Regions from separate parts of the Kosakonia cowanii JCM 10956 genome, predicted to be linked through region 1. Evidence: predicted binding sites of a transcription regulator. Region 1 holds the regulator's gene; each other region holds the start of a gene.

Region 1 (4,915 bases):
GATGCGCTCTCGCCAATGTGCTTAGTATGGCTGGCAATGTAACTGTAGAGCTCATCATCAACTTCAATCGTTTTCATCTTAATCCAGTGCTATATAAAATCTGAATACAAGTATTGGGATTATAAAGTGAAATCCCAACAGCGGATAGGTACACCCCAGGATGGCGGCAAAACTCAGAGTAATGCTTAGCCTTGCAGCCGGGCGGCAGAATGTTCACCATAATAACCTAACCCGTTGGAGTGAAAAAAAGAACTTTGCCATGAAATTGAACACGCGCGCGCAAACTGCACAACATCCGCACAACAATTCCCCGATTGTGCTGGTTCACGGCCTTTTCGGCAGCCTCGATAACCTCGGCGTGCTCGCCCGTGACCTGGTACAGGATCACGATGTACTGCAAGTGGATATGCGTAACCACGGCGTGTCGCCCCGCTCACCGGAGATGAACTACCCAGCGATGGCGCAGGATCTGCTTGATACGCTGGATGCTCATCAGATTGAAAAAGCGACCTTTATCGGCCACTCAATGGGCGGCAAAGCGGTGATGGCGCTAACTTCACTGGCACCGGAACGCATCGACCATCTGGTGGCGATTGATATGGCGCCCGTGGATTATAAGGTGCGCCGTCACGATGAGATCTTTGCCGCCATCAACGCCGTTAGCGAGGCAAATGTTTCGTCGCGCCAGCAGGCGGCGGCGCTGATGCGCGAGCAGCTTGATGAAGAGGGCGTGGTTCAGTTTTTACTGAAATCCTTCGTCGACGGTGAGTGGCGTTTTAACGTGCCGGTGCTGTGGGATCAATATGCCAATATAGTGGGCTGGGAGAAAATCCCGGCGTGGGATAAGCCTGCCCTCTTCGTCTGCGGTGGCAACTCCTCTTATGTCACCGATGCCTACCGCGATGCGCTGCTGGCGCAATTTCCCCAGGCGCGGGCGTATGTCATTGCCGGTGCCGGGCACTGGGTGCATGCAGAAAAACCTGACGCGGTGCTGCGTGCCATTCGCCGTTACCTGGCAGAGTAAGGCCAACTGATTAAAAAGGCGGCGACCGGTCGTTTCAACGCGCCCGGTCGTTGGCGTGCCGATGTTGGTGATGTATGATGGCGCGCTATTCAGCCCGGGCAGCGGCCCGATTGCGTGTTTTCCCGTAGTATTCATATCATGGCTAAAGAACAAACGGACCGTACGACACTAGATCTCTTCGCGAATGAGCGTCGCCCGGGACGGCCGAAGACCAACCCGCTCTCGCGCGATGAACAGTTGCGCATTAATAAACGCAACCAGCTCAAACGCGATAAAGTTCGCGGGCTTAAGCGCGTCGAACTGAAACTGAATGCGGAAGCGGTGGAAGCCTTAAATGAGCTGGCCGAGGCGCGCGAGATAAGCCGCAGCGAACTTATCGAAGAGATGCTGCTGGCGCAGCTTAAAGCCCTGCGCGGATAGCGATTCTTCTGAATCATCGTCAAATTCCCCTTTTCATGTGGCATACAGTGCAGTCCGCGGCAATAGCTGTTTCCGCGTTCTTCTCTGTTCTGCTATGATTGCCCTTATCTGTGGGCTTAGCGCTCCCCCTATACTCATTAAGATTCAAGAGGTTATTTTACTCATGGCAATTACAGGCATTTTCTTCGGCAGCGACACCGGCAACACCGAAAACATCGCCAAAATGATCCAGAGCCAGCTTGGTAAAGACGTCGCCGATGTTCATGACATTGCCAAGAGCAGTAAGGAAGATATCGAAGGATATGACATCCTGTTGCTCGGCATTCCGACTTGGTATTACGGTGAAGCGCAGTGCGACTGGGATGACTTCTTCCCGACGCTGGAAGAGATTGATTTTAATGGTAAATTAGTAGCACTTTTCGGCTGCGGCGACCAGGAAGATTATGCTGAGTACTTCTGTGATGCGCTGGGCACTATTCGCGATATTATCGAACCGCGCGGCGCGACCATTGTGGGTCACTGGCCGACTGCCGGTTACCATTTCGAAGCTTCAAAAGGCCTGGCGGATGACGACCACTTTGTTGGTCTGGCGATTGACGAAGACCGCCAGCCAGAACTGACTGCCGAGCGCGTACAGAAGTGGGTGAAGCAGGTTTCTGAAGAGCTGCATCTGGATGAAATCCTGAACGCCTGATTTTTATGGCGCAATCTGCTGGTTGCGCCGTATCAATAGGTAAAAGCAATCGAAATAATTGCTACATTTTTTTAACTTTCCTATTCATCCCTGTACAATAAGCCCTGCTTAACGCGTTACGCTCGACCGGGAGTTGTCGGCGATACCACGTTTTAAAAGCTTACTTTACTTGAGGGCTTGCAGTTTTCATTTATACATGGCAGTTCTATAATGATACGCATTCGCCCGGGTGCATTCCTTATAACTTCCGAGAAGGAAGTGAATCGTATAGCAACAGGACAGATTCCGCATGACTGACAACAATACCGCATTAAAGAAGGCCGGCCTGAAAGTCACGCTTCCACGTTTAAAAATTCTGGAAGTGCTTCAGGAGCCGGATAACCATCATGTCAGTGCGGAAGATCTTTATAAGCGTCTGATCGACATGGGTGAAGAGATTGGTCTGGCAACGGTGTACCGCGTGCTGAACCAGTTTGATGACGCCGGGATTGTCACCCGTCACAACTTCGAAGGCGGCAAGTCCGTTTTTGAACTGACGCAGCAGCATCACCACGATCACCTTATCTGCCTCGACTGCGGTAAAGTCATCGAATTCAGTGATGATTCCATCGAATTGCGCCAGCGCGAAATCGCCGCTAAACACGGTATCCGCCTGACGAACCACAGTCTCTACCTTTACGGCCACTGCGCCGAAGGCGACTGCCGCGAAGATGAACACGCGCACGACGCAAAATAAGTTCTTCTGAATGTTAAAAGCCAACCGTCAGGTTGGCTTTTTTTATGCCTGTCGGCTGAGCGGCGCGTTAGAAGGTTACGCCGCTCAGGGTGGAAAGCGATCAAGCTTTCAGCGTGTCAACACGGCTGACGCGCCTGCCGTCCGGGCTTACGGTGCGCACCTGAATTTCTCCTTTAATCTGTGGACGGGATTCCGCTTCGTAGCGTTGCCACGTTTTGCCGCGATCGAGGGAGTACTCCACCACCAGCCCCGGGAAGCGGATGTTGACCTCCAGCACACCGTCAACAATTCGCGCCCCTGGCACCGGCAGACGATAATGGATGCCGGCTTTATCCAGCTTCGCCAGCTCGCGATGCCCTAACAGATTGGCAAAACGCTGCCAGTCAGCCGTAAGCGCTTTCTGATCGACCCACTGCGTCTCGCCGCCTTTGTATTCGCGGCCTGCCTGATAATCCAGCTCCCAGCTTGCGCGATGCCATGCCCGCTCAGCGACGGCGACCAGACGCGGATAGATCATATACTCCATCTGCTCATCCGTGCGCACCACTTCGCTCCACAACTCGGCGGAAAGCCCGTAGGCGCCTGGCCACGGCTTGTCTGATTTAGCGCTGAACGCGTTGCCATCACGGTCAACCGAGGTTTCCGCATTTTGCGGCATGTTGTCCGGCGCGAAGCTGAAGATTTTGCGCTCATCGCTGAAACGCGTCCCCCAGTAGTAACCGCTCTCATCAGGGTGAACTTCACTCGGGAAGTCGAGATAGACGTAGTCCGGGTTGGAGACCACCACGCGGAAGCCCTTATTCGCCCAATCGTTGACGGAATCGAAACCACCCCAGTAGAGCGCATCCCAGAAGTTGACATTCACATGTTGGGTGGCAAACACAGAAGCGTCTTTGGCATCTTTCAGCCCATCCTGCCACGCCTGCATCACATCGATGCCGTGCGCCTTAACCAGCTTGCTTACCTCTGCGCCAAAGTAGCTGGAGAGGTGTTCAACATCGCTCACTTTCCCGGCTTTGATCATCGCCTGGCAGGCCTCGGATTTCGCCCAAGGCTTATCTTGCTTGCTCTGATCGATGATGCCTTTACCCGGCTGCGGATTGTTCACATCCGTATAACCAGCGCCCAGGTAGATATTTTTTGCTTCATCGCCGCCAAAGTGCCAGGTGCGCAGCGGCAGACCCGCTTCTCTGTGCATCTGCAGGATTTCGCCCATCACCTTATCGACAAAGTTGCGCGAGGAGTCCAGGCACGGATTGAGGTAGCCGGTGCGATCGTAGAATTGTACGCCAGCGGTAACAGAGGTATCGGTCGGATCGAGCAGCCGATAGCGGCTCGCCTCGCTCTCATCCTTACCCTCTTTTATCAGGCGTTCGTAACGTGCTTCCATTGAGATCACCGCCGCGCGCGCATGGGCAGGCATGTCGATCTCCGGGATCACCTCAATGTGTCGCGCTTTGGCGTATTTGAGGATCTCGATGTAGTCGGCGCGGGTAAAGTACCCGCTGCCGTTGTTATCACGATCCGGACCCGAGCCCAGCTGCGGCAGCAGGCACTGCTTCTCGCTCAGATCGTGGCAGCGCTGGCTGCCAATCTCAGTCAGCTCCGGCAGCCCCGGAATTTCAATGCGCCACCCTTCATCGTCCGTCAGATGGAAGTGGAATTTATTCAGCTTGTAAGCCGCCATCTGATCCAGCAGGCGCAACACCGCCGCTTTGCTGTGGAAATTACGCCCGACATCCAGATGAATACCGCGATAGTCGAAGCGCGGCGCATCTTTCGCCGTCAGAGCGGGGAGCGTCATCGGCCCCTGCGCGGGGAGAAGCGAAAGCAGAGATTGCAGGCCATAGAACACGCCGCTCTGATCAAAACCGGTCACCACCGCCTCTTTATCATTGATACGCAGCTGATAGGCACCGTTGATCGCCTCGTCCCCCCTGAACGCTTTACGGGCAATCTCGGTACGTAGCGGATAACTCCCCTCTTCCACGCCGAGCATGGCGAAGCGCCCTTTGATGGCGTTTTGCGCATCAGGCATCAG
Region 2 (4,915 bases), 630 kb from region 1:
GCGGCTTCGCTTACCGTTACCGCAAACCCGGAGCCGGTGATGTCGTCGCTCAGTTCAGCGCTGAACAAGCCGTCGACAAACACCAGACGCAGCGCATCAACCGGCAGCGCCAGCGCATCACGCTGCGCGGCGTCGAGGGTGGCGTTGCTGGCAACAAACTGGCTGTTTAACAGACCATCAAGCGGCGTATATTTCCAGTTCTCATGCTTACGCGTCGGCAGGCCGAGACGCAGCATCTGCTGCAGGTGCTGCTCAGCCGTGGCCGAGTGCGCGCCTCTCTTTGTTTCAAACAGATGGTGCCACTGTTGCAGCGCGTTACTGCTGTTCTGTAAGCCAGCCATAGCCCTGCTCCTCCAGTTGCTTAACCAGCGTGAAATCGCCTGATTTCACGATGCGCCCCTGATACAACACATGCACAAAGTCCGGTTTGATGTAGTCGAGAATGCGCTGATAGTGGGTAACGATAATAAAGGCGCGCTTCTCATCGCGCAGCGCGTTAACCCCTTCGGCAACAATCTTCAGGGCATCGATATCGAGCCCCGAGTCGGTCTCATCAAGGATGCACAGCTCCGGCTCCAGCACTGCCATCTGCAGGATGTCGTTACGCTTCTTCTCGCCGCCGGAAAAACCGACGTTAACCGAGCGGGTCAGCAGATCTTCCGGCATCTTCAGCAGCTTGATCTTCTCTTCCATCAAATCCTGAAAATCGAAGCGATCCAGCGCCTCTTCGCCGCGATACTTACGCACCGCGTTGAGCGCCGTTTGCAGGAAGAACTGGTTGCTGACGCCCGGGATCTCCACCGGATACTGGAAGGCCATAAAGACGCCTTCGCCCGCACGATCTTCCGGTGACAGTTCCAGCAGATCTTTGCCTTTAAACTGCACGCTGCCGCCGGTTACTTCATAATCTTCACGCCCGGCAAGGGTCGCGGAGAGCGTACTTTTCCCGGAGCCGTTCGGGCCCATAATGGCGTGCACTTCGCCCGGACGCACCTCAAGGTTCAGGCCGCGCAGAATCGACTTATCTTCAACACCAACCTGCAAATCTTTGATACTTAACATTTATTATCCTTTAATTCTTAACCGACGCTGTGTTCAAGGCTGATAGCCAGCAGTTTTTGCGCTTCGACGGCAAATTCCAGCGGCAGCTCGGAGAAGACATCTTTACAGAAGCCGTTAACAATCATTGAGATGGCGTCATCTTCGCTGATGCCGCGCTGCAGACAGTAAAAGAGCTGATCTTCACCGATGCGCGAGGTGGTCGCTTCATGCTCCAGCTGCGCGCTGTTGTTGCGGCACTCGACATAGGGGAAAGTGTGCGCGCCACAATCAGGGCCAATCAGCATCGAGTCACACTGGGTGAAGTTTCGCGCGTTGGTTGCCGTCGGCATGATTTTCACCAGCCCGCGGTAGCTGTTCTGGCTCTTTCCGGCCGAGATCCCTTTCGAAATAATCGTCGATTTGGTGTTCTTACCGATGTGGATCATCTTGGTGCCGGTATCCGCCTGCTGATGCCCGCTGGTGAGCGCCACTGAGAAGAATTCGCCAATCGAGTTGTCGCCGCGCAGGATACAGCTCGGGTACTTCCAGGTGATCGCAGATCCGGTTTCTGACTGGGTCCACGACATTTTGCTGTTCTCCCCTTCGCACAGCGCACGCTTGGTGACGAAGTTGAGGATGCCGCCGGTGTTGTTATCGCCCGGGAACCAGTTTTGCACCGTGGAGTATTTCACTTCCGCATCTTTATGGATGATCACTTCCACCACCGCCGCATGCAGCTGGTAGCTGTCGCGCACCGGTGCAGAGCAACCTTCGATATAGCTGACGTAGCTCCCTTCATCCGCCACCAGAATGGTGCGCTCGAACTGGCCGGTCTTCTCCGCGTTGATGCGGAAATAGGTCGACAGCTCCATCGGGCAGCGCACCCCTTTCGGGATGTAGATAAAGGTGCCATCAGACGCGACGGCCGCATTCAGCGCGGCGAAGAAGTTATCGTTTGAAGGCACCACGGTGCCGAGGTACTTCTGCACCAGCTCAGGGTGATCGTGGATCGCCTCACCAAAGGAGCAGAAGATAATCCCCTGTTCGGAGAGCTTTTCGCGGTAGGTGGTGGCAACCGACACCGAGTCAAAAATGGCGTCAACCGCCACCTCTTTGCCTTCACGCACCGGCACGCCGAGCTGGTTAAAGGCCTCTTCGACCTCTTCCGTCAGCCAGGTATTGGCATTAGTTTGCTGCACTGCGCCGGGCTGCGAGGCGCAGGCGTCGTCGCAGTTGCCGCAGGAGGGCGCGGAGTAGTAGCTGTAATCCTGGTAGTTAAGCTTATCGTAATGGGCTTTTAACCAGTGCGGCTCTTCCATCTCCAGCCAGGCGTGAAAAGCGTTCAGGCGAAACTCCAGCATCCACTCAGGCTCATTGCGTTTCGCCGAAATAGCGCGCACGACCTCTTCGTTGATGCCTTTCGCCAGCTCATCCGTACTCAGCCGGGTGAAAAAGCCCTCTTTATAATTGATATTGCCGGTCCAGGTTTTGACATCGTCAGTTGCTTCAGTATTACGAGACATAGTACCGCCTATACCCCAAAGCTTTCGCCGCAGCCACACTCGTGCTGCGCTTTCGGGTTATTGAATTTGAAGATCTGGTTCAAGCCTTCGCGCACGTAGTCCACTTCGGTGCCATCGATAAACGGCATGGCCTGTAAAGGGACATAGAGGCGAGCGCCATCAGATTCGTACAGCAGGTCGTCGTCGTTCGGCTCGCTTACGGTGTCGAGCACATAACCGAAGCCTGCGCAGCCGGTCTGTTTAATGCCCAGCCGCACGCCAAGAAGGCCGGACTGTTTTTCGGTTAGTGCACGGATATGCTCCGCGGCAGCCGGCGTCAGGGTGAGCCCGCGCCATGCAAAATCTTCGGGGTTAAATGATTCCATCGTGTTACCTCACTTCATCTGAGCTGAAGGGCATAACGCTATGTTAGTGATAATAATTCTCACTTCAACCTTCTTACCGCAGGGTTATTCCCCCACGGGCCCTTTTTACAGCGTATCTGTTAAGCATAGACCCTGTTGAAAGGGTATAGAGCACGTTAAAAAAATGATTAATAAATTGATAAATAATGGCTTTAGCAAGCGTAACGCGTTAAATCGGTAAAAGCGCAAAAAATGTATAGGAAATGCCTATTTTTATTATAGGAAGGGCTTAAAGATGACCGCCCGCTGAAGAATAGGAATTTGCAGGCTCCCGAGGCGATCGATCTTTTATATGATGAGCGCACGTTTACCCCGCTCACGCCAACGAGCGCCCCTATAAGGAAAAGAGTGATGCAGACACCATCTACCCTGTCATATATCGATAGCGGCAGCGGCTTACCCGTCCTGCTTGGTCACAGCTACCTGTTTGATAAAACCATGTGGTCACCGCAGATGACCGCGCTCGCGAAGCAGTTTCGCGTCATCGTGCCTGACCTGTGGGGACATGGTGAATCCCCCGCGCTGCCCGCAGGGAAAAGCACCATGGCCGATCTCGCCGCCGATCATCTGCAAATTATGGACGCCCTTGGCATTGAGGAGTTTGCGATCGTCGGGCTGTCGGTAGGGGGAATGTGGGGCGCTGAACTCGCCGCAATGGCTCCGGAGCGGGTTAAAGCACTGATGCTGATCGACACCTTTGTTGGCAGTGAAACGGATGAGGCGCGTGAAAAGTATTTCGCGATGCTCAACGCCATTGACGCTGCAGGCACTCTTCCCCCGCCGCTGCTGGAGTATGTCGTTTCGCAGTTCTACTCGCACAATGCCGATCCGTCTGATGTGCAGGCGCTCAAGGCCCGGCTTGGCGCACTCAGCGCAGAGCAGCTGCGCGAGAGCATTGTTCCGCTTGGCAAACTCATTTTCGGGCGGCCCGATCGTATGGCGATGCTGGAAAAAATCAGCTGCCCGGTGCAGGTCGCCACCGGAGAGCTGGATTTACCGCGCCCGCCGCTGGAGGGTCAATTGATGGCGGAAAAAGTGGGCTGTGAATTTAGCCTCATCCCCAATGCTGCCCATATTAGCAACAGAGAAAACCCTGAATTTGTTACCCGGCTGATTATTGATTTCCTCACCCGTTACGCTTAATTGGCGTTGTTATCTTCCGGGTGCGTCTTTTTTCTTCCGGCGCGCCCGCGCTATTTTCATCATAATCGATGGTTTATTGGCAGCGCTGAGTTGGTGTTTAAACAATTAATGCTTTTATTACGGCATAAAAAACAAAACCAAGCGATCGCAGACCCATTTCGCGGCGGTTTTCTCAGACAGTATAGAAATAAATTTTTGATGTTTTATCAGCGATAACAAGAAGATAACAAAAACCCAAAACAAACCAACAGATAATAATATGCCGTTAATACAAATATTACGCCGATAACGCTAACCAATTATATAGATTTAAGCGATCGGTTTTGTAATAGCAATAGATAGAGACTATCAAACAGCGACAGATCGATCACTTAAAACAATTTTCAAATGTGATGATTGCGTAGGTAAAATTGCACTCTTGTATATTGGAAAAGTCCTGTTCTTTTGAGTAGGGAGCTTAATCAGGGAAATGAAATCAATAATAGTCGATATTGCTGATAAGAAACTTCTCGTGACGGCAGAATTTCTGCCGGTGACCGATCTGTCGGGGAAAAATATTCTTTGTTACCAGACGAGCGCGCGTTTTTTTGAATACAGCGATCGCCCTGCACTCCCCCGTCCGGTAGAGATAACATGCGGGCAGCCGCCGAGCGTGGCCGAATTTATTTTTACAACGCTGTGCCAGCTGGCGAAAAAGAAAGAGACGCTCTGTTTCTCTTTTACGTTACCGCCGCAGCGGCTGAACGATAGCGATTATCTCGCCACGCTTCATCATCTCTGCACCAGCCATGATGTTGCAGCGGA
Region 3 (4,915 bases), 350 kb from region 1:
TAGATATTCGACGGCACGTTGGCAAAGTTGCCGGGGTTGTCGGCGCGGCGATAGCGGGTGTAGGCGATAAAGTTTTTGTAGCTGTTGTAGAACACTGCACTGCGCAGCTTCACGCCCTGCGCCACCTCGCCTTTCAATCCCCATTCGAGGTTATCGCTGGTTTCGGTTTTTAGCGCCGCGTTGCCGATCAGCGCATACTGCGCGCGCCCGGCATAGTTAGAGCCAAGATTCCAGGAGCCGTAGCGCTGGCTGGCACTGGGGAACTGTGCGCCGCGCCGGTATTGCAGATAGCTCATCAGACGCGGCGTGATGTCGTACTGGAAAGTGAGCGATGGCAGCCACTCGGTATCGCTGTTTTTGTGGTACAGCGCGTTAACATCCGTGGTGTTCAGCACGTTGCTGGTGGTAGTCAGGCTGCCGAGGTTTTCCGGCTTCATTGACTGATGCACCACGCGTAGGCCGGGAATGAGGGCAAAATCGTGCTCTCCGGCGGAGAAATTGATCTGATCCTGCACAAAAGCGCTGAGGATCTCGCGTTTGCTGTCCGCTTCAGGCTGCATGATCGCGCTGCGTGCGTTCGGCATTGGCTGCTGGTGGAATGGGCGCTGCGTTTTGCTGGCGCTGGCATTGAAGCCAGCGCGCAGATCGTGGCGGCCGAAGCTCTTCGCCAGCGCATGCTGAATGCCTATCGTGTCGGTATCGTAACTGGAGTAGACGGTACCCGGAATGCCGGTGGTGCTGTCCGGCATCCACGTGGCATCGTGCGCCTGGGTGCGCTGTAAATAGATCTTTGTCGAAGCGCTATCGACCCACGCATCGACCGGTGTCCAGTCATCTTTCAGGCTGATGGCCCAGCGCCGGGAGTAGCTGCTCTGCTGGGCGTTGCCAATGATGTTACTGCCGTCACGGTTCCAGGCGTCAAAGTGGGTATGCGTCGTTTTGTTATAGTACTCCGCCGTATAGGTCCGTTTGTGCGCCTCAGAGGCTTGCAGGATCCCGGAGAGCAGCAGCGCATCGGAGTGCCAGTTAGCGGGGTAAGCCCCGACTCTGTCGCTGTTATTGCGCGTTTGCTGGCCGTCGCGGCGGCTGTAAACCACAATGCCGCGCACTCTCTCATCCCCTGCCGCGGCCGTTACGCCGTTGTGCCAGCTGCGATCGCTGGAGTCGTAATCGCTCTGGTAACCCGCGTAGTAGTGCTTCGCCCCTTGCAGGTAGTCATTGGCGGATTTTGGCCGGAACGAGACATTGCCACCGATGGCAGTGTTGGCCTGTTCCGCAGACGTTGCGCCCGGCTGGATTGCCACGCTGCCGTAGAGGTAGGGGTCAATATAGTCGCGGCCAATGCCGAAGGTGTTAAGCCCGGCGCGCCCGGCGTAGCTGCGCCCGGTGGCCTCCGGCTGGGGAATGCCATCAACATCAATGCCGACGCGGTTACTCTCAAGGCCACGAATGTTATAGCCGGTGTAACCGCCGCGATCGAAGCCGCTCTTACCGTTGCCGGAACCGCCCCTTGCCCCGGTGGCACCAATCAGCGGTTCATACCGCATGATGGAGCCAAAATCATTCGCCCCGTTGCGTTGCAGAGTGTCAGCATTGATGGCGCGATCGCTCCCGGCTTTAAGCAATGGGGCTGGCGCGGTAATGACCATCTCTTCGGCACGTTCTTGTTCATCGCGTGGTGCGGTTTCTGCCGCAAAGCTTGCGCTGGGTGTAAGCGTTGTCAGTAATGAGGTGACCAGCACGCGGTTTCTGAAGCGTAGCCGGCAAAAAGGTGTAGTCGTCATAAGTGTGTGTGCCTTTGAATTATTATCATCGGGCTCACATCAACTCCCAGAACTCAGCGGAACCGTACACCAGCCGCACGGGCCAGGCATCAGCTCTCTGTTATGGTCAGGATAATAATGATAACCATTATCACTTGCAACGATTTCATAATCCCAACATTTTGCTTACACTTTGCGGACCCCTTTCCCTTCTGGTAACGAGAAGATGTCCACTAAACCTGCCATCACCCTGCACTACTGCGTACAGTGCAACTGGATGCTGCGCGCCAGCTGGATGGCGCAGGAGCTGCTCCATACGTTCAATACCGACTTGGGATCCGTGACGCTAATCCCCGGTACCGGGGGCATATTTGTCATCGAAGCCGATGGCAGCGTCATCTGGGATCGCAAGCAGGAGGGCGGCTTTCCCGATGCCGCAGAGTTAAAACGCCGCGTGCGCGACTGCTGCTTCCCGGAAAAACCGCTGGGTCATGTTGAAAAGCGCAGCGAGTAATCTACTGCGCGAAGGCCTGCCTCAGCGCACGGAACGCCGCCAGCTGCTGTGGAATAAGCTGGTGGCGTTCGTCACGGGCAACGAAAATTTTTAGCATCGCGCTGCCTGCGGCGTTGAAAAAGAGGATGGTGGCGGCGTCCATCGCCATAAATTTGCGTTCAATAAACGCGATATGGTAGCAGTGGTCGGCTTTGATATGACCCGATACCTGCTCTTTGCCCTGCAGGTTGAAGTAACCGTGGCTGTAAAATCCCGGCGGTAGCGCGATGCTGCACTCCAGGATCACATCTTCAGTGTGGATCAGGAGCAGCACCGTGCCCCAGGTGGTCACCTCTTGCCACACCTCATCAAAGTGGGTACCGGCAATCATCTTGCTGCCAGGCAGTTGGCGTACCACTTCAAGCAGCGTGGTTTGATAATGCCGGGCGACATGTTCAAGTATGCAATCCGGCTCGGTGTGCAAAAACTCCTGTAAGCTCTTCTCTGTCATCTCTCTCTCCTTTGACTTTCCCTTCGCCACCTCTCCACTGCAGCGATGAATGAGAATTACTATCATTTGTCTCGAGAAAAAACTGCGAGCTACCGCGCAATAAAAAAGGCCGCCGAAGCGACCTTGTAACTATTTTTTAACCGGTTGCGGTTTTTTGTCGCCGGATTCCGGCGCTTCGCGTGGATCGTCTTTTTCAATATTGAACACAAAACCTCCTTTTGCGAATGGATGTTTAGTAAATATAGCTAAGCCTTGCACTCTAAACCAGGCGGCAGAGGATTAAAAAAGCGCCATTGGCGGAGAATAATTAAGCTGAATCGGTTCAAAAAACCGTCGACATAGCTAAAAACGGCGTATTTTCAAATATTTATTCATGAAATAATTTATTCGTGAGCAGCGTAAAATTTCATTACAAATGCGGGTTTTAGCAGCTTATGCTGTTGCCCAATTGTGCATAGATCGCCAACTCATTGTTAGTAACGAAGATGCATTTGCATACCCTCAGGCGCAGATCGGATTTCCTGTACCTGAGGGATTTTTTTTGCCTGCAGCCGTTCAGGAAAATAATTAACCAAGGGAATTAATTTTATTTCTTTTGGGATCTACAAAACCGTACAAATAATTAAGCGAGCCGTTTCCGACTCGCTATCGTTTAAAAATTAAATTTTAAACTTCAGGTTAAAACAGCAACGGCACCACTATTTTTTATTGCTGCTGTTGCTATTCTGTCCGCCTTTCTTACCGGCTTCGGACGCGCGCTCTGGGTCGTTTTTAAAGTTCCCACCGCTCTGCTGTCCGCCTTTACGCCCTGCTTCTGAGGCTTTCTCACGATCTTCAGCGAAATTACCGGAACCGCCTCTATGCTCGGCCATGTTATTTCTCCATCTGTCGTTTCAAATATAATCAATATGACATCAGCGTCATATCAATCGCCTTTCATGATTAAGCCTGGCCATAAACATAATTTATGTCAAAGCGCAGCCGTTAATTAATATCGCGTTTATGCAATGCATATTTTTTATTTCAGCTATCCCACTGGTTAGCCGAGGAAAAATAGCGCAGCGGGAGGCTAAATTTATTTTACGGCTGCGTTTAGTGTACTAATCACACAGCTTGCCGCGAGCCTGTCGTGACAGGCTCTGCCAGGGCTGGCATTTGCTTTTGTTATAATATAACATTTCAATTTATGACAAACGTAACCAGGGAGTGATCACGATGATGAAGAAAACGGCTTTTGCTTTGGCGATGGGCGCGCTGCTGATGAGCACGCAGGGCTTTGCCCATGGGCATCACCACGGCAAACCGCTGACGGAAGTGGAGCGTAAAGCGAGCGAAGGGATTATTGATGATAAAGATGTGAAAGATCGCCCGCTCTCGGACTGGGATGGCGTGTGGCAATCCATTAACCCTTACCTGCTGAACGGCGATCTCGATCCGGTGCTGAAGAAAAAGGCGCAGCACGGCGATAAAACGGTCGAGGAGTACCGCGACTATTACAAAAAGGGCTACGCCACGGATGTCGAGATGATCGGCATTGAAAACAACGTGATGGAGTTCCACTCCGGCAAAACCGTCAATAGCTGCCGCTATGATTACGCCGGCTACAAGATCCTGACCTACGTTTCGGGCAAAAAGGGCGTGCGCTATCTGTTTGAGTGTAAAGACGCAAACTCTAAAGCACCGAAGTATGTGCAATTCAGCGATCACACCATCGCCCCGCGCCAGTCCCAGCATTTCCACATTTACATGGGCAATGAGTCTCAGGAAGCCTTGCTGAAAGAGATGGATAACTGGCCGACTTACTATCCCTACAATATGACCAAAGCGCAGATCGTAGACGAGATGCTGCACCACTAATTTCTCTGCGGGCGGCCATCGCTGCCGCCCGCCTCTCCCCGTTATCTTCCCCCGTTTTTCCCGCGCCGATGATTTAGGAGTAATCCTCTCCAGAGTGCCGTCTATGCTTAAGGCTTAAAAAAACGATAACGCCGTTATAAGCAGACCCCTTTTTTATTCACCCGCATTGATGACTGGAGGCCTGGTATGAGCAACCAAGGCAACAACCCGGACGCGCACCGCGCCCCGGAAATGATCCCGCTGTCCTTAACTGTTAACGGCGAGCGCCGACAGCTTGAGGTTGATACCCGT
Region 4 (4,915 bases), 360 kb from region 1:
CGAGGGCGATAACCTTGCCCTCGGGATCGCTGGCGTAATCAGGCACATCGTGCTCATGCTGCATGCCGAGCGGCGCACCGCTCTGTTTATCGCGCCCGAAAATAGTCTGCTGCTCTTTCAGCGGCGTGCGATCCCAGAACTCAACGTGGAACTGGATAATGCGCACCGCCTGATAGCTGCCTCCTACTGCCCATGCTGGCTCTCCCTGATCGCCCGTCACCCAGACAATCTCATCCATCAGCGGCGCATTGCTGCTGTCGGGGTTCGCGGTGCCATCTTTAAAGCCGAGCAGGTTTACCGGCGTCTCTTTCCCGCGGCTGCGCGCGGCGTGGTCGGAGATAAACCCTTCCCGCTTCCAGCGCACGCTGAGCAGATCCGGCGTGTGCTTGATCACATCGCGCAAGGCGTGGATCACCGTGTCCTGCGTATTCGCGCAGATCTGCAGTAGCAGATCGCCATGACAGAGCGCGGCATCGAGCGAGTCGTTAGGAAAACGCATCATCTTCTGCAGCTTCTTCGGTTTCTGCGCCGCAAGACCGAATCGTTCATCAAACAGCGCAGACCCGACAGAGACGGTCATGGTCAGGTTATCCGGCGCGATAAACGGCCCGAGAATACCGGAATCCATCGGCGGCAGTCGCGGGTTTGGTGTCTCCGGCGCCGGGCCGCCCGCCGTCAGGAAGGCAATCCGCTCGGTAAGCAGGCGAAACAGGCGGATAAGATCCGCTTTATCCGCCGCCAGCACATCAAATGCCACCAGCATCATCGAGGCCTGCTGCGGCGTTAAGATGCCCGCCTGGTGATCGCCGTAAAACGGCTGCTTTTCCATACGCGAGTCGGGCGAGAGCGTTCCCGGCGCGCTTTGCGGTTTTGCCGCATGGGCGACCGGACAACCGCCGGCGAGAGCAAGCGCGCCACCCAGCGCGCCCATCCCTTTTAACAACCGACGCCGCGAAGGTTCGCTGACGTCGTTTTCTTCATGCTGCTTCATTATTAATCCAGTCCAAGTACGCCGCGCAGCTGCGCCAGATCTTCCGCCAGGGTGGTGATTGGCCCCTTCAGCGCATTACGATCGGCATCGGTCAGCTTGTCATAGGTCTCAAAGCCCGTTTTGGTGCGGTACTTCGCTAAAATGGTATTCACTTTCTTGAAGTTAGCGTCCACTTTCGCAAGCAGCGCGCTGTTCTCTTTTTGCAGCTGCGGGCGCAGCAGATCGACAATCTTCTGCGCGCCTTCGATATTGGCCTGGAAATCCCACAGGTCGGTATGGCTGTAACGATCCTCTTCGCCGCTGATTTTGCTCGCTGCCACCTCTTCAATCAGCCCGGCTGCACCGCCCACCACTTTTGACGGCGGGAAAGCCAGCTCGTTGATGCGGGTTTGCAGTTCAAGCACATCATGATTGAGCTTATCGGCATAGCTCGCCATGTCTTTGACGCTGTTGTCGCCAAACAGCGCCTTCTCAAGGCGGTGGAAACCGGTGAATTTCGGGTCGGCGGCTTTCTGCTCGTAATCATCTTCACGGGCATCGATGCTGCCATCAAGATCGGAGAAGAGCTCAGCAATCGGCTCAATGCGCTCGTAGTGCTGGCGCGTCAGCGCGTAGAGCGCTTTCGCTTTTTCGATATCGCCCGCTTTCACTGCATCGGTAAAGGCTTTGGTGCCGGAGACCAGCTGCGCGGTTTCGCCAACGACATAGGCTTTATAGGCGGTGATTGCTTCGCCAAGGCTCAGCAGTGCATCACCTTTCGCCGCGTCAGCCGTCGCTTCACCTTTGACCACTAATTTCCCTTTCGGGTTAGTTAACAGGCCGCAGGTCATCTCATATTCGCCCGGCTGAAGGTTGGCGGTGAGCTTCTGGCTGAAGCCCGGGGCGATGTTTTCGCGCTCTTCAACTACCATCACGCCTTTAAGGATCTCCCACTCCAGCGCTTTCTGGCTGTGGTTGAGGATAACAAACTGCGTTTTGCCGGCGTTGACCGTCAGGTTCATCGGTTCGCACTGCTTATCCGTCACCGTCACTTTTACCTGCGGCACATCCGCTGCCTGTGCCCCGAACGCGCACGCCATCAGCGCGGCGACCCCGAGTTGTACTGCGCTACGTCGAAAAAGAATTGCCATGACCCTTCCCTTTTATAAGTGTGTTGTAACTAAGAATCGTTATAGAGGCTTACGGCGCAGCGCGGGAGGGCTGCGCACCAGCGCGCGGCGGCATGACAAACAGCACCAGCGCCGGGATCAAATAGAGGAAGTAGACTGCCACTTCGCTGACGCTTGGCGTCTCCTGGTAACCAAAAATACCCTCCAGCAGCGTGCCAGTCAGCGAATGGGTGGTCAGCACGTTGCTTAAATCAAAGGCCACATCCTGGAAGTGGTTCCACAAGCCCGCTTCGTGGAAAGCGCGGATTGCCCCAGCGGCAAGACCGGCGGCGACAAAAAGGATAAACAGGCTGGTCCATTTGAAAAACGCGCCGAGATTGAGGCGCACGCCGCCCCAGTAGAGCAGAAACCCGAGCACCACGGCGGTGGCAAGGCCAAGCACGGCACCGAGCGGCGGCCAGATGCCGACATCTTGTTGAAACGCCGCCAGCAGGAAGAAGACCGACTCCAGCCCTTCACGGGCGACGGCGAAGAAGACCATCAGGATCAGCGCCCAGCCGTGGTTATTGCTGCGTGCGAGCGCGGTATCGACGGCCTGCTCCAGCTGCACTTTGACGTTGCGCGACACGCGGCGCATCCAGAACACCATCCAGGTGAGGATCACCACCGCAATCGCTGCGACAATTCCCTCAAACAGCTCCTGCTCTCTTTGCGGGAACTCGCCGGTGGTTTCATTAATGGCGATGCCAAGGCCCAGACAGAGCGCGGCGGCGAGAAACACGCCGATCCACATCACGCTGATCCAGCGTCCACGTTGGGTGCGTTTAAGATAACTGGCAATCAGGCTTACAATCAGCGCCGCTTCCAGGCCTTCACGCAACATAATAAGGAATGGGACAAACATAGAACCGCCTTTGTGTTATGCACCGTCAATGGTTGCAAAGAAAGGTAAATTGCATTGATAGTGATTATCATTACGGCAGGAAGAAACTCAAGCGAAAAATATGTTGAGAATGATAACCGGATGTAACCGGCTAGCAGGCTAACGACTCTCTCCCTCACCTTATGCAGAAGCCGTTGAAAAGCAGAAAAAAGTTAGCTAACGAAGCATTATCTTTCTGTTTACCGTCCCTCACGCCTGTGGCTAAATAAACGCCCGTTTCGTTTACCTGGCTACGCCCAACTATGCTCAATTTTTTACATTTTCTGCTGGCGCTGGTGGTGATCCTCGCGCTGGCCTGGCTGGTGAGTTTTGACCGCAAGCGCATTCCGTTTCGTTTCATCCTGCAACTGATTGTGATCGAACTGGCGCTGGCCTGGTTCTTTTTACATGCCCAGAGCGGGTTAACGCTGATTAAATATGTCTCCGGCTTCTTTGAAGTGCTGCTGAAATTCGCCGCCGAAGGGACCGGATTTGTCTTTGGCGGCATGAGCGAAAAAGGGCTGGCGTTTATCTTCCTCGGCGTCCTCTGCCCTATCGTATTTATCTCGGCGCTGATTGGCATTTTGCAGCACTGGCGCATTTTGCCGATCTTTATTCGCCTGATCGGCACGCTGCTCTCGAAGCTTAACGGCATGGGTAAGCTGGAGTCCTTCAACGCCGTCAGTTCGCTGATCCTCGGCCAGTCGGAGAACTTTATTGCTTATAAAGGCATTCTGGCGGATCTCTCCTCGCGCCGGATGTTCACCATGGCGGCGACGGCAATGTCGACGGTATCGCTGTCGATTGTCGGTGCCTATATGACGATGCTCGATGCGAAATATGTGGTCGCGGCGCTGCTGCTTAATATGTTCAGCACCTTTATCATCCTGTCGGTGATTAACCCATCGCGCGGGCAGGAAGAGGCGGAGATTAAGCTGGAGAAGCTGCACGAATCGCAAAGCTTCTTTGAGATGCTCGGTGAATACATCCTTGCCGGTTTTAAAGTAGCAATGATTATTCTGGCGATGCTGATTGGCTTTATTGCGCTGATCAGCGCCGTTAACGCCCTCTTCTCAGCGCTGTTTGGCATCAGTTTCCAGCAGTTGCTCGGCTACGTCTTCTATCCGCTGGCGTGGCTGATCGGCATCCCGCTAAGTGATGCGCTCCCGGCTGGCAGCATTATGGCAACCAAGCTGGTGGCGAATGAGTTTGTGGCGATGATTGAACTGCAGAAGGTTGCGGCGCAGATGAGCCCGCGCGGGCTGGGCATTCTTTCCGTCTTCCTGGTCTCTTTCGCCAACTTTGCCTCCATCGGCATCGTCGCGGGTGCCATCAAGGGGCTGAACGAGCAGCAGGGTAATGCGGTTTCACGTTTCGGCCTGCGGCTGGTGTATGGCGCGACGCTGGTGAGCCTGCTCTCCGCGGCATTTGCGGGCGTAGTGCTCTAAGGTGTGATTTCCCTCTCCCGTTGCGGGAGAGGGAGTCTGTCAGAACTGTACGCAGACCGGTTGATCGACGCGCATCACCGACTCCTGGGCGAAACGTGATTTATAAACTCCGCGCAGCTCATCAATCTTTTTATCGCTTTGCGCATCTTTAGCGTGGATCAGCATCAGCGCTTTACTCGGCTCCCGCGCCACTTTGCCATTATTGCCAAGCCACTGACCGCGCGCATCAAACACCGTTAACCCCTCACGAAAACGCGGCGTCACGTCACCATCGACAAACTGCTGCCACTCCTCGGCGGTAATCGCTTTGCCTGCCGGGCGATTAAGGCCGAAATAGAGCGTCGTTTGCTCCATCCGATCCGCCGGTGCGCACTGTTGCGCCATTGGTTGCGGCTTTTGCGCCGGTGCATTACAGCCCGCCAACAGACCTGCCACCATCAATGCC

The links. Region 1 encodes Fur, which represses iron uptake genes when iron is present. Its sites were predicted from a motif close to ATAATAATGAGAACNACTATCAA; they were not measured.
Region 2: a site for Fur is predicted at 2,970-2,992, ahead of sufA (Fe-S cluster assembly scaffold SufA). Genes of this name have one in related genera too.
Region 3: a site for Fur is predicted at 1,896-1,918, ahead of BWI95_RS10610 (TonB-dependent receptor domain-containing protein). Genes of this name have one in related genera too.
Region 4: a site for Fur is predicted at 3,059-3,081, ahead of efeU (iron uptake transporter permease EfeU). Genes of this name have one in related genera too.

What each region holds. Positions count from the first base shown of each region.
Region 1 covers NZ_CP019445.1:2,607,557-2,612,471, reverse strand. Annotated here, with positions in the region: gene seqA (replication initiation negative regulator SeqA) at 1-77, opposite strand, end outside; gene ybfF (esterase) at 260-1,024, shown strand; gene ybfE (LexA regulated protein) at 1,163-1,444, shown strand; gene fldA (flavodoxin FldA) at 1,608-2,138, shown strand; gene fur (ferric iron uptake transcriptional regulator) at 2,428-2,874, shown strand; partial or broken gene BWI95_RS12265 (beta-N-acetylhexosaminidase) at 2,975-4,915, opposite strand, start outside.
Region 2 covers NZ_CP019445.1:3,239,526-3,244,440, reverse strand. Annotated here, with positions in the region: gene sufD (Fe-S cluster assembly protein SufD) at 1-341, opposite strand, end outside; gene sufC (Fe-S cluster assembly ATPase SufC) at 316-1,062, opposite strand; gene sufB (Fe-S cluster assembly protein SufB) at 1,080-2,564, opposite strand; gene sufA (Fe-S cluster assembly scaffold SufA) at 2,573-2,929, opposite strand; gene BWI95_RS15295 (alpha/beta fold hydrolase) at 3,320-4,111, shown strand; gene BWI95_RS15290 (EAL domain-containing protein) at 4,581-4,915, shown strand, end outside.
Region 3 covers NZ_CP019445.1:2,253,677-2,258,591, reverse strand. Annotated here, with positions in the region: gene BWI95_RS10610 (TonB-dependent receptor domain-containing protein) at 1-1,784, opposite strand, end outside; gene BWI95_RS10605 (Rdx family protein) at 1,990-2,277, shown strand; gene hutX (heme utilization cystosolic carrier protein HutX) at 2,279-2,767, opposite strand; gene BWI95_RS10595 (con-10 family general stress protein) at 3,466-3,639, opposite strand; gene zinT (metal-binding protein ZinT) at 3,986-4,624, shown strand; gene paoA (aldehyde dehydrogenase iron-sulfur subunit PaoA) at 4,811-4,915, shown strand, end outside.
Region 4 covers NZ_CP019445.1:2,967,058-2,971,972, reverse strand. Annotated here, with positions in the region: gene efeB (iron uptake transporter deferrochelatase/peroxidase subunit) at 1-991, opposite strand, end outside; gene efeO (iron uptake system protein EfeO) at 994-2,121, opposite strand; gene efeU (iron uptake transporter permease EfeU) at 2,171-3,004, opposite strand; gene BWI95_RS13925 (NupC/NupG family nucleoside CNT transporter) at 3,286-4,470, shown strand; gene BWI95_RS13920 (DUF3574 domain-containing protein) at 4,510-4,915, opposite strand, start outside.